One region of the Streptomyces sp. NPDC029292 genome, then DNA from elsewhere that is predicted to be linked to it. Evidence: riboswitches for the same ligand, from Rfam matches in the RefSeq annotation. Region 1 holds a riboswitch; each other region holds the start of a gene.
What was found. A riboswitch is a leader RNA that binds a small molecule or an ion and turns the genes downstream of it on or off. The one in region 1 is predicted to bind cobalamin.
Positions count from the first base shown of each region.

Region 1 (4,127 bases):
AGTTCGAAGCCCGGGTCGAGCAGGTTCTTGTTCTCGCTGGTCATTACTGGCAGGCCTCGCAGGACTCGGGGTTCTCAAGGGAGCAGGCGACGGCGTCGGGGTCGGCGACCTGCTGGACGGGGATGGTCTTCTCGGGCTGCGCCTGGGCCTGGGCCGCGCGGGCGATGCGCGTCGCCGGGCGGGAGCGCAGGTAGTACGTCGTCTTCAGGCCCGACTTCCAGGCGTACGCGTACATCGAGGAGAGCTTGCCGATGGTCGGCGTCTCCAGGAACAGGTTCAGGGACTGCGCCTGGTCGAGGTACGGGGTGCGCGCGGCGGCCATGTCGATGAGGCCGCGCTGCGGGATCTCCCACGCCGTGCGGTACAGGTCACGGACGTCCTGCGGCACCCAAGTGAAGCCCTGCACCGATCCGTTGGACTCGCGCAGCGCCTCCCGGGTCTGCGTGTCCCAGACGCCGAGCTTCTTCAGCTCGGCCACCAGGTAGGAGTTGACCTGGAGGAACTCGCCGGAGAGCGTCTCGCGCTTGAACAGGTTCGACACCTGCGGCTCGATGCACTCGTACACGCCCGCGATCGAGGCGATGGTGGCGGTGGGGGCGATCGCCAGGAGCAGCGAGTTGCGCATGCCCACCGCGGCGATACGTGCCCGCAGGGCCGTCCAGCGCTCCGGCCAGGTGAGCTCGACGTCGAAGTGGTCGGGGTGCAGCACGCCGCGGGCCGTACGGGTCTTCTCCCAGGCCGGGAGCGGGCCGTTGCGTTCGGCGAGGTCGGTGGAGGCCTCGTACGCGGCGAGCATGATGCGCTCGGCGATGCGGGTGGAGAGCGCCCTGGCCTGCGGTGAGTCGAAGGGCAGACGCAGCTTGAAGAAGACGTCCTGGAGACCCATCGCGCCGAGGCCCACCGGGCGCCACTTGGCGTTGGAGCGGCCCGCCTGCTCGGTCGGGTAGAAGTTGATGTCGACGACGCGGTCGAGGAAGGTGACGGCGGTGCGGACCGTCTCGTCCAGCCGCTCCCAGTCGATGTCCCCGGTCGTCGTGTCGACGAACGCGCCCAGGTTCACCGAGCCCAGGTTGCAGACCGCCGTCTCCCCGTCGTCCGTGACCTCCAGGATCTCGGTGCACAGGTTCGAGGAGTGGACGGTGTGGCCGGGCTCCGCCGTCTGATTGGCGGTGCGGTTGGCGGCGTCCTTGAAGGTCATCCAGCCGTTGCCGGTCTGCGCGAGGGTGCGCATCATGCGGCCGTACAGGTCGCGGGCCGGGATGGTCTTCTTGGCGAGGCCCGCCTCTTCCGCCTTGCGGTACGCCGCGTCGAACTCGTCGCCCCACAGGTCGACCAGCTCGGGCACATCGGCCGGGGAGAAGAGGGACCAGACGCCGTTCTCGTTCACCCGGCGCATGAACTCGTCCGGGATCCAGTGCGCGAGGTTCAGGTTGTGCGTACGCCGGGCGTCCTCGCCGGTGTTGTCGCGCAGCTCCAGGAACTCCTCGATGTCGGAGTGCCAGGTCTCCAGGTAGACCGCGGCCGCGCCCTTGCGCCGGCCACCCTGGTTCACCGCGGCGACCGAGGCGTCGAGGGTCTTCAGGAACGGGACGATGCCGTTGGAGTGCCCGTTGGTGCCGCGGATCAGCGAACCGCGCGACCGGATCCGGGAGTACGAGAGTCCGATGCCGCCCGCGTGCTTCGAGAGGCGCGCGACCTGGTGGTAGCGGTCGTAGATGGAGTCCAGCTCGTCCAGCGGGGAGTCGAGGAGGTAGCAGGACGACATCTGGGGGTGCCGCGTACCGGAGTTGAAGAGTGTGGGGGAGGAGGGGAGGTAGTCGAGGCGGCTCATGAGCCCGTAGAGGGCCGCGACTTCGTCCACGGAATGGGCCGTGTCGTCCTCGGCGAGACCGGACGCCACCCGCAGTATGAAGTGCTGGGGCGTCTCGATCACGTGCCGGGTGATCGGGTGCCGCAGCAGATAGCGGCTGTGCAGAGTGCGCAGACCGAAGTAGCCGAAGCGGTCGTCGGCACCCTCAGCGAAGGAGGCGGCGATGAGCGCGTCCAGGCGGGCCGTGTGCAGGCGTACGAACTCGGCCGTGCGGTCCGCGATGAGGCCCTCGCGGTGGCCGACGGCGACCGACTCGGAGAAGGACGTGACGCCCTGTGAGGCGGCCTCCGCCGCGATGCTGATCGTCAGCAGCCTGGCTGCCAGCCGGGAGTAGGCGGGGTCCTCGGAGATCAGGCCCGCGGCCGCCTCGGTGGCCAGCTCGCGCAGCTCCGTCTCGTCCGCGCGCGCGGACCGGCCGCGCAGCGCGGCGGCGGCGACCCGGCCGGGGTCGGCGTCGGGGAGGTCGGCGGTGAGGTCGGTCAGGGTCCGCAGCAGCGCGGTACCGGGACCGTCCGTCTCCACCGGGGCCTGCGTCGCTGAAGCTGAGGCCGGATCGGCTGGCGCGATGGTCACGTGGGGCTCTCCCTCGCTCGGCACGGGGCCTTGCGGGGGCGGCGGGGCACACGAGCGCACGCTTTTGGCAGCGGTGCGCCGCGTCCACCGGCCCATTCCGCGAGGCCCGGACGTCATGTCACCCGGGCCGGATGGCCGGGGCGCGCTGTCGGCAGGTCCTCGGACTGACTCTCGTACGCGGCTCGCCCTGGGGGCGGATACGCACAAGTACACCGTTGCGGGACAGTTCCGGATTCGCACCGGATTCCCCTGCGGCGACAGCGAGCATGAGCATACATCTTGTGCCGGGCTGCGGTGGCACCCCCACATGTTGTGTCGTGTCGGCTTCGGAGGGTGTCAGAGTGTCAACCCATAGGTGAGCAGCAGGATGTCGTCCAGGTGCGGGATCGGGTTCCAGTCGCGCTCGGGGGCGCGGGTGAAGCCGAGGCGCTCGTAGATGCGGTGGGCGGTGTGCATGGTGCGCTGGGTGGACAGCACGACGCGTACGCAGCCGTCCGTGGCCCGTGCGCGGTCCACGCAGGCGCGGACGAGGGCCTCGCCGGTGCCTCTGCCGCGGGCCTCGCGCGCTACCGCGAGCATGCGGATCTCGGCTTCGCCGGGGCGGGCTATGTCGGCCATGGGGCCGCCTTGGGGTACGAAGGTGACGCCGCCGAGTACGCGGTTCCCGTCGACGGCGACGAGTACGTCGGCCGCGGCGGCCCGCTTCGCAACGTCCCGCAGTTCGCCCAGGTACTCGTCGCTCTCCCCGAAGTCGAGCAGGCCGTCATCGAGGTAGGCCTGGGCGGTGATCTCACCGAGGGTGGGGTATTCCTCGGGCTGCGCCCGTCGGATGAGGATGTCCATCCGGGGAGTGTGCATCAGGGGAGCGGTGGCGGGCCGCCGGATTTTCGCCCCCTCCGCCCCTGCCCGTCCCGTCCTGGGGCTCCGCCCCAGACCCCGCTCCTCAAACGCCGGAGGGGCTGAAAATCAGCTCCTCCGGCGTTTGAGGGGGCGGGGCGGGGCGGTGGTGCCCGCCTAGTGGGTCGCCCCGGCCGTGGCCGGCGGGAGCTCCACCTCGACGCCAGGGTCGCCCGCGTCCGCCGTGTAGTCCTCCGGAGACGTCTCGTCGACGCCCTCCGGGGCCTTGAACGCGCGGAAGGCGAAGGTGAGGACGACGGTCACGACCACGTTCAGGACGAACGCCGTGAGGCCGATGTAGCCGATCTCCCCGATGCCGGGGATCTCCTTCGAGCTGCCGCCGAAGTGCTTCTGGGTCGGGGAGGCGACCCCGTACGCGGCGAGCGTGCCGTAGAGCATGCCGACGGCCCAGCCGGCGAGGAGGGCCCAGCGGTGGAACCAGCGGGTGAACAGGCCGCCGACCAGGGCCGGGAAGGTCTGCAGGATCCAGATGCCGCCCAGGAGCTGGAAGTTGATGGCGACCGTCTTGTCCATGGTGAGGACGAAGATCAGCGCGCCGACCTTCACCAGGAGCGAGACCAGCTTGGAGACCTTGGTCTCCTGGGCGGGCGTGGCGTCCGGCTTGATGAAGTCCTTGTAGATGTTGCGGGTGAAGAGGTTCGCGGCTGCGATGGACATGATGGCCGCGGGGACGAGTGCGCCGATACCGATGGCGGCGAAGGCCACGCCCGCGAACCAGTCCGGGAACATGGTCTCGAAGAGCTGGGGGATGGCGAGCTGGCCGTTG
Region 1 covers NZ_JBVHXR010000002.1:615,308-619,434, forward strand. Annotated here, with positions in the region: gene ACZ4WS_RS07680 (ribonucleotide-diphosphate reductase subunit beta) at 1-44, opposite strand, end outside; gene ACZ4WS_RS07685 (ribonucleoside-diphosphate reductase subunit alpha) at 44-2,443, opposite strand; cobalamin riboswitch at 2,577-2,717, opposite strand; gene ACZ4WS_RS07690 (GNAT family N-acetyltransferase) at 2,780-3,286, opposite strand; gene mctP (monocarboxylate uptake permease MctP) at 3,458-4,127, opposite strand, start outside.

Region 2 (4,127 bases), on a different contig from region 1:
GATGTCAGGTCCCGGCACGAACTGACCGAACTGCGGCTTATCGACAAATGCGTTCCGATCGACCCCATGGATTTGTCGATAAGCGCAGCTCACAGGCGTGCTGAGCGATAACGATTCCGAGTCGGATCGGTTATCCGATGGCATGACCGGGGAGCGTGGTGCGCCGCGTCCCTAGGATTCCGGACATAGCTCACGGGGCTTCTGATTCTGCTGGCGGGACCTTCCCCCCATGTCAACGGGTCCTGCTCGAAGGGGAATTCTGTGTTTTCTTCGTTCTCTGTGTTGTCCGCGCGCAGGCGAGGGGCCGCCCGCCTCGCCGCCGCGATGGTGGTGTCAGGGCTCGTCGCCGCGGGGGCGATGACCACCGCCGGTACGGCCGTCGCCGACGAGACCCCGCAGAACCAGAGCGGTGCCACCGCCACCATAGGCGGCCTGAAGACGTACGGGTCCGCCGTGATACACGACAACGGCGAGGACCAGCAGGTGTCCGCGGGTCTGTTCGAGATGTCCGTCGACGACGGCGGCATGCTGCAGACGTACTGCATCGACATCCACAACCCGACGCAGAGAGACGCCAAGTACCAGGAGACCCCCTGGAGCGGCACGTCACTGAACGGCAACGCGGACGCGGGCAAGATCCGCTGGATCCTGCAGAACTCCTACCCGCAGGTGAACGACCTCGCGGCGCTCGCCGAGAAGGCCGGCGCCGGCAGCCTCACCGAGCAGGACGCGGCGGCCGGCACGCAGGTGGCCATCTGGCGGTACTCGGACGGCGCCGACGTGGACGCGGTGGACCCGCAGGCGGAGAAGCTCGCGGACTATCTGCAAAAGAGTGCGCGGAACCTGGCGGAGCCCAAGGCCTCGCTGACCCTCGACCCGCCCGCGGTCTCCGGTCACGCCGGCGAGAAGCTCGGCCCGGTCACGGTGCACACCAACGCGGACAGCGTGACGGTGACGCCGCCCGCGGACGCCGCCGCCGGCGGAGTGAAGATCGTCGACAAGGACGGCAAGGCGATCACCTCCGCGGCCGACGGCAGCCGCATCTACTTCGACGTGCCGAAGGACAGCGCGAACGGGTCTGCCTCACTGACGGTGCAGGCGTCCACGACCGTGCCGGTCGGCCGCGCCTTCGCCTCGGAGACCCGCAGCCAGACACAGATCCTCGCGGGCTCCAGCGAGTCGACGGTTTCCGCGGCGGCGACCGCGAACTGGGCCAAGAAGGGCGCGATACCGGCCCTGTCGGCCGAGAAGAACTGCGCCAAGGGCGGCGTGGACATCACGGCGGCCAACGAAGGTGACGAGGCGTTCACCTTCGAGCTGATGGGGAGCGAGCACACCATCGCGGCGGGCAAGTCCCAGACGGTGACGATCCCGCTGCAGGAGGACCAGGCGTACGACTTCACCATCAAGGGTCCGAACGGCTTCGAGAAGCGGTTCACCGGCATGCTCGACTGCAAGACACAGGGCAGCGCCGGCGACGTCACGACCCAGACGGTCGGTGAGAGCCCGGCGTCGGTGGGCGGCACCTCCACCGGAGGCACCGACCTCGCCGAGACCGGCAGCTCCGGCGCGACCCCGATCATCGCGGGCATCGCCATCGCCCTCGTCGTGATCGGCGGCGCGGCGGTGTTCCTCGTCCGCAAGAAGAAGGCACCGGCGCAGGACTGAGCAACAACCGCACCTTGGCAACTCAACAGTGAGTGAGCGCACCACGGAAACTCCGTGAGCCCGCGGCCCCGGCCCGCCCCAGGCGTCCGGGGCCGCCGCCTTCCCGGCTCCCGCGCCCGGGGCGGCTCAGCCCCCGTCGGACACGCAGTGCTCGAGGAGTGCGGTGGTCGGCCCGTCGGTCACCCGGTAGCGCACGACCCGCCCGTCCTTGTCGCCCTCGACGACCCCGGCCGTACGGAGCAGACGCAGGGCCTGAGAGACGGCGGGGTCGTTCATGCCGGTGGCGATGGCGAGGTCGGAGACGGCAAGCGGGCCGGCCCGGTGCAGGGCCAGCAGAAGGGCGAGGCGACGCGGGTCGGCGAGGAGGGAGAAGCGGTCGGCCCAGGTGCGTACGTGCCCGGGCTCACCGATGGCTGCGACGGCGTCGCAGACGCGGTGGCCGTCGATGGTCCGGCGGTCGGCGCGCTCGGCGGGGACGAGGTGCATGAGCTCATCTTCGCAGGCGCCGTTATGTGATCTTCAATACCTGCGCAGGTATGCAGCTTTGCAGGGGAGCCCGGCCGCCTCTACGGTTGATGGGCCGTGGTGTTCGGGAAGACCGGTGACGGCCTCTTCATCCTCGAAGGGGCCCAGGCCGGAGCGGCCCTCGCCACTGTGATCGGGCCTCAGATCAGATACATGCGTGGTGAATTCACCTGCGCACGAAGTGACTTGAGGCGCCCCGTCCCACTTCGGCCACTGGTCGCCACACGGCGGCCGGGAAGGCGGGACGGTGCGGACCCCCGTCAGCCAGGAGACCGGCCACGGCATCTCACGAAGTGATCCACGAGGTGCTGGAGCGTGACCATATGACCCTGCCCACGCAGTCGTCCCCACCCGCCGCCGGATTCCGCTGGCGGCGCGAGGACACCGTCCGAACCGCCGTACTCCTGGCCGTGATAGCCGCGCTGCACGTCGTCGCGTTCGGCATCCTGTTCCTGCTCGTCGTCCCGGAGCACTACGAGGTCGGCTCCAAGGCGTTCGGCATCGGTCTCGGCGTCACCGCGTACACCCTGGGCATGCGGCATGCCTTCGATGCCGACCACATCGCCGCGATCGACAACACGACACGCAAGCTGATGGCCGACGGCAAGCGGCCGGTGTCGGTGGGCTTCTGGTTCGCCCTCGGGCACTCCAGTGTGGTGGTCGTCCTCGCCGCACTCATCGCCGGAGGCACCCAGCTGGCCGGGCGGATCATGAACGAGGGATCCAGTACGCACCAGGTGCTCGGAGTCATGGGCACCATGATCTCCGGGTCCTTCCTCTACCTGATCGCCGCCCTCAACCTCGTCGCGCTCTTCGGCATCCTGCGGGTCTTCCGGGCCATGCGGGCCGGTACGTACGACGAGGCCGAGCTCGAACAGCACCTGGATTCCCGGGGGTTCATGAACCGCATCCTGGGCCGGTTCACGAAGTCCATCACGCGGCCCGGGCAGATGTTCCCGCTGGGCTTCCTCTTCGGGCTCGGCTTCGACACCGCCACCGAGGTCACGCTGATGGTGATGGCGGGCAGCGGCGCCGCGGCCGGGCTGCCCTGGTACGCGATCCTGTGCCTGCCGTTGCTGTTCGCGGCGGGGATGAGCCTGTTCGACACGCTGGACGGCACCTTCATGAACTTCGCCTACCAGTGGGCCTTCTCCAACCCGGTGCGGAAGGTCTTCTACAACCTCACCATCACCGGCCTGTCCATCGCGGTGGCCTTCTTCATCGGCACGATCGAGCTGGTGGGCGTGCTGCACGACAAGTTCGACCTGCGCGACGCGGTGACCGGCTGGATCGCGGGGCTCGATCTGGACAAGGTCGGGTACATCATCGTCGGCCTGTTCGTGGTCGTCTGGGCGGCGGCGGTGGCGTACTGGCGGCTGGCCAAGGTCGAGCAGCGGTGGGCGGTCCGCCCCGCCGACGGAAGTTGAGACCGGCGGGGCGGCAGCCGCACGCAGGCTAGGAGCGGGCGCTCCGGGCGCGCGCGAGGGCGAATCCGGCCGCGATCAGGCCGAGGACGCCCACGACCAGGCCCGCGATGCCCAGGCCGCGAGCAGTCGAGTCACTGCTCTTACTGCTCGCTGCCGAGCTGTTCGCGGGCGAAGCCGAGGACGAGGCCGAACCGGAGCCCTCGGCACCGCCGGTCTCCCCCGCGGACTTGGCCGTGAGCGTGAGGACCGGCGCCGGGTTCTCCGGCTCCGCCCCGCCCTTCTGAGCCTCCTCGATCCAGCGGGCGACATTGCCGTCCGAGTAGGTCTGCAGCGTCTTGAAGCTCAGCTGGTCGACGTCGTCGGGCAGTTGGCCGAAGGCGACGTTGAAGTCCTGGAACTCGCCGTGGCGGATCCTGCCGCCGGTCCAGGTGATCTCGGAGACGGCGTCGGTGATCGTGCCGTCGTCCGTCTTGAGGGGGGTCTTGAGCTTGGTGGTCGTCACCTTCG
Region 2 covers NZ_JBVHXR010000004.1:6,340-10,466, reverse strand. Annotated here, with positions in the region: gene ACZ4WS_RS11200 (single-stranded DNA-binding protein) at 1-2, shown strand, start outside; gene ACZ4WS_RS11195 (Cys-Gln thioester bond-forming surface protein) at 280-1,668, shown strand; gene ACZ4WS_RS11190 (helix-turn-helix domain-containing protein) at 1,795-2,154, opposite strand; cobalamin riboswitch at 2,235-2,488, shown strand; gene nicT (Nickel transporter NicT) at 2,517-3,620, shown strand; gene ACZ4WS_RS11180 (YcnI family copper-binding membrane protein) at 3,649-4,127, opposite strand, start outside.
Region 2: another riboswitch for cobalamin. It lies ahead of nicT (Nickel transporter NicT); the one in region 1 lies ahead of ACZ4WS_RS07685 (ribonucleoside-diphosphate reductase subunit alpha).

Region 3 (4,127 bases), on a different contig from region 1:
TGAGCACGCGCGACGGCGTGCGCGCGGCGGCACAGGAGGCGGTCGAGGCGTTCGGGGAGCCCGACATCCTCGTGAACTGCGCCGGGGTCAACCTGCGGCCGCCGATCAGCGAGCTGAGCGAGGAGGTGTGGGACACCACGATGGCGCTGAACCTGGAGGCACCCCACTTGCTGGGACAGCGGTTCGGCCCCGGCATGGCCGAACGAGGCTTCGGGCGGATCATCCACATCACCTCCCAGCAGGCGCATCGGGCGTTCGTCCAGAGCGGCGCCTACGGGGTGTCCAAAGGGGCGTTGGAGTCTCTGGCTCGTTCACAGGCCGAGGCATGGTCGCCGTACGGCGTCACCTGCAACACCCTTGTCCCGGGTTTCGTGATGACGCCGCTCAACGCGCGGCTGTCGTCCGACCCCGAGAAGGTGGCGGCGCTGGCCGCGCGCACCATGGTCGGACGCAACGGTCTGGCCGAGGACTTCGCGGGCGCAGCGGTGTTCCTGGCGAGCCGCGCCTCCGCCTACGTCACCGGGCAGTCCATCTTCGTCGACGGTGGGTTCTCCGTGCACTGAGTCGGCGGCAACACAGGCCGGTAAGGTCGGCCGCCGTTCTGTTTCACTTTGAGCGGCGGCACCCGGGGCACGCCCGCGCCGGGTGCCGCTGTCCCCTCGGTGGGACGGCCGCGGCTGCTGGTCCCCCTCACCACCCGGTCCGCTCTCGCCGCGAATGGGCCCGCGTGAACGGGGCGCGGGGGCGCACAACCGCAATCCACCTGCGCCGCACCAGGGTCGACTGGCTCACGATCGGCCGCAGAATCGCCGTTGGCTCCTCGATCGACTACAACGGTCCGGATCAGTGAACGGTTCGGTTGTCTCCCTCACCGAGCGGCTGCCCGAGTCGTAGGTTCCAGCGTCCGGACCGTCCGCTGAACTGCGTGACAGTGAGGGGCGGTACGTCGATTCGCCAGAAGCCCAACTCGGGGGCGCCCAGTGTCCGTATCACCGCGGCTCGGACGATCTCCGGCTCCACGACGGCGATCGTCCGGCCGGAGGTCTGCCCGGCCGTCTCCAGCCAGAGCGCGACGCGGGCGCAGAGCTGGCTCACTGACTCGCCGCCGTGCGGGGCAGCCGTCGGGTCCGTCAGCCAGGTGGCGAGTTCGTCCGGCTCCTTGGCGCCAACCTCGTCGAGGGTCCGGCCCTGCCAGCGCCCCATGGCGAGTCCGGACAGTTCGGGCACGGGCAGGGCATCGAGGCCGAGTGCGTCGGAGGTCTCCCGGCAGCGCGCGGTGGGCGACGCCAACGCACGGTCGGCCGCTGGAAGCGTTCCCGCAGCCGACCGGGCACGCGCGGCCCCCAGGGCATCGAGAGCGCACCCGTCGTCGAAGCGGGCCTCCCGCAGCGCCGCACTGATCGCGGCTGAGATCAAGATCACTCGGCTCGTCATACGTCCACTCTCGTGCTCAAAACTCTTGTCAGGTCTGGAAACTGAGGCGCGGGTCGGCGCACGGTGCGCCCCCCCCAGCGCACCGTGCGCCCTTGGCGGCATTCCCGCTTCGCGGTACGGTCTCGACGATATTGACGACGGTTCGGCGGAAGTCCGGTGGGAATCCGGCACGGTCGCGCCACTGTAAGCCCAGCAAGAACCGCTCCCGCCAGGGGTGGTGAAGGTCGAGCAAGTCAGACCCGCGGCCGTCGTCCTGTGCACCACCGAGATGGGACGCGAGTTCCCCAGGAGGTTCTGCCCCATGGCGCAGTCCGTCGCTCAGCCGACCGTTACACCCACTGCCGTTCCCGCCAAGCTGCCGATCGGCGCGATCGTCCCTTGGGCGGTCTTCTTCGGCATTCTGATGCTGGTTCTGCTCTATTTCGTCGGCGCCGAACAGGGCGCCACCTCACTCGTGTCCGGCGAGAACGTCCACGAGTGGGTCCACGACGGCCGCCACCTGCTCGGCTTCCCCTGCCACTGACGGCGACAAGGAAGCGTACGAGCTCATGAATTCCGCAATTGTCAGAAATCTCCTGGTGCGTGGCATGCTCGCGGGTCTCGCCGCGGGCCTGCTCGCCCTGGTCGTCGCCTACTTCCTGGGTGAGCCGCGCGTGGACTCGGCGATCGCCTATGAGGAGGCGCACTCGCACGAGCACGGCGTGGAAGCCGTCACCCGCACGATGCAGTCCACGGGCGGCCTGGCCACCGGTGTCCTCGTCTACGGGGTCGCTTTCGGAGGAATCACCGCCCTCGCGTACTGCTTCGCGCTCGGAAGGATCGGCCGCTTCGGACCGCGCGCGAGCGCGCTGCTCCTGTCGGCCGCGGGCCTGGTCGCCGTCTATGTCGTGCCGTTCCTGAAGTACCCGGCCAATCCGCCGTCCGTCGGCGACCCCGACACCATCGGCAAGCGCACCACCTTGTACTTCCTGATGATGGTGCTCAGCGTGCTGCTCGCCGTCGCGACCGTCATCCTGGGCAAGCGCCTCGCGCCGCGCCTGGGCAACTGGAACGCGACGCCGGCCGCGGGCGCGTTCTTCGTCCTCGCCATCGGTCTGGCTTACGCGTTCCTGCCGGCCGTCAATGAGGTCCCGAAGGACTTCTCCGCCACTCTGCTCTGGCAGTTCCGCCTTGCGGCCCTCGCCATACAGCTGACCCTGTGGACTGCCTTCGGTCTTGTCTTCGGCTTCCTGGCGGAGCGGGTGCTGTCCCCTCGGACGGACGCTGCCGAGGAGCGCGGAGCCGGTACGCGGGCAACGCCTGTACCGCGCTGAGAACGTCACCCCGGCAGTTCATCCGAAGGCCCCGATTCTCGTCGGGGCCTTCGGATCGCCGCACCCCTGAGCGCGGCTGCCGACCGCGGCTGTCCGCACCGACCGCGGCACACAGCACGCGGGGCGAGCAGGACACGGTACGCCGTGTCCGCGACGGTGTACCGGACGGCAATGGGGAAGTCGCTGGCGCCCATCAGGAACGCCGAAGGGCCGCCGCTCCCGACCGTCACCTGGTAGGCGAGCGTGTCGCCCTCCGGCAGGTCGGAGATGGGACGGAGCCTTGGGTCCGCTGCGCGCGGGCGTGCCGCCCGACACCACGGCCGCCGTACTGTCCGCGCTGCTGGCCGCCTGCGCGGAGCGCTCCCCGGGCCTCTCCGTCGACCTGCACGAGGTCACCGCCGAGGAACAGCTGCGGCTGCTCGCCTCCGGCGGACTCGACGTCGGGCTCGTCCACCAGCCCGTGGACGCCACCGGACTCCGGCTCGGTCCGGAGGTCTCGGTGGATCTCGGAGTCGTCCTGCCCCGCACCTCGCCCCTGGCCCGCATGCCCGAGGTCGCGCTCGGCGAGCTGTCCGGCCACGATCGGGTGCCTTCCGCGGGCCCACGCCCCGGGCTGGTACGACCGGATCCTCGACGCCTGCCGTGCCGAGGGCTTGGGGGAGGAGCAGCCGGCGTCGGGGGATCGCCCGGCCTTCTGCTTGCATCCTCTTGACTCTGCCTTTCCCGAAATACCTCTGATACAGAGCTATTCTGGAGGTGTGGAGTCAGAGAGCTTTCCCGAGGCCTTGGCCGACACCTTGGCCGGAGTGCAGCGGCTGATCCGGCGGCGGCTGCGCAGCGGCATGACCGCCCCGCGGCTGCGCGGCGCCGAGGTCGACCTGCTGCGCCTGGTCGTGGCCCGCCCGGGCATCGGTGTGTCGGAGGCCGCCAAGGAGCTCTATCTGGCGGGCAATTCGGTCTCGACGCTGGTCAACCAGCTGGTGCGAGACGGCTATCTGATCCGCGAGACGGACCCGGCCGACCGGCGGGCCGCGCGACTGCTGCCGACACCGGCGGCCGAGGCACGGCTGCGGGACTGGCAGCAGCGGCGCGCGGCCCTGGTACGCGGCCAGCTGACCCGTCTCGACGAGGCCGACCGAGCGGCACTGGAGGCGGCCCTTCCGGCCCTGCGCAAGCTGGCGGCGAACCTGCACGAGGAGGCCGAGGAGACATGATGCGGTACACGACCGGCGGGGGAGACCCCGCCGATCCGGGAAGCGTGAACACCGAGGGACCGAGCACGAACACCGGTACCGGGAGGGACGACCCGGAAGGCGGGGCTTCGGCGACGAGCGCCGCCGATGGACAGCGCGCCGTGACCGGTACCGCGGTGGCTGTCTC
Region 3 covers NZ_JBVHXR010000013.1:32,404-36,530, forward strand. Annotated here, with positions in the region: gene ACZ4WS_RS26615 (SDR family NAD(P)-dependent oxidoreductase) at 1-563, shown strand, start outside; gene ACZ4WS_RS26620 (histidine phosphatase family protein) at 844-1,434, opposite strand; cobalamin riboswitch at 1,535-1,698, shown strand; gene ACZ4WS_RS26625 (CbtB domain-containing protein) at 1,736-1,957, shown strand; gene ACZ4WS_RS26630 (CbtA family protein) at 1,983-2,747, shown strand; partial or broken gene ACZ4WS_RS26635 (MBL fold metallo-hydrolase) at 2,924-3,031, opposite strand; gene ACZ4WS_RS26640 (LysR substrate-binding domain-containing protein) at 3,037-3,459, shown strand; gene ACZ4WS_RS26645 (MarR family winged helix-turn-helix transcriptional regulator) at 3,506-3,961, shown strand; gene ACZ4WS_RS26650 (ABC transporter ATP-binding protein) at 3,958-4,127, shown strand, end outside.
Region 3: another riboswitch for cobalamin. It lies ahead of ACZ4WS_RS26625 (CbtB domain-containing protein); the one in region 1 lies ahead of ACZ4WS_RS07685 (ribonucleoside-diphosphate reductase subunit alpha).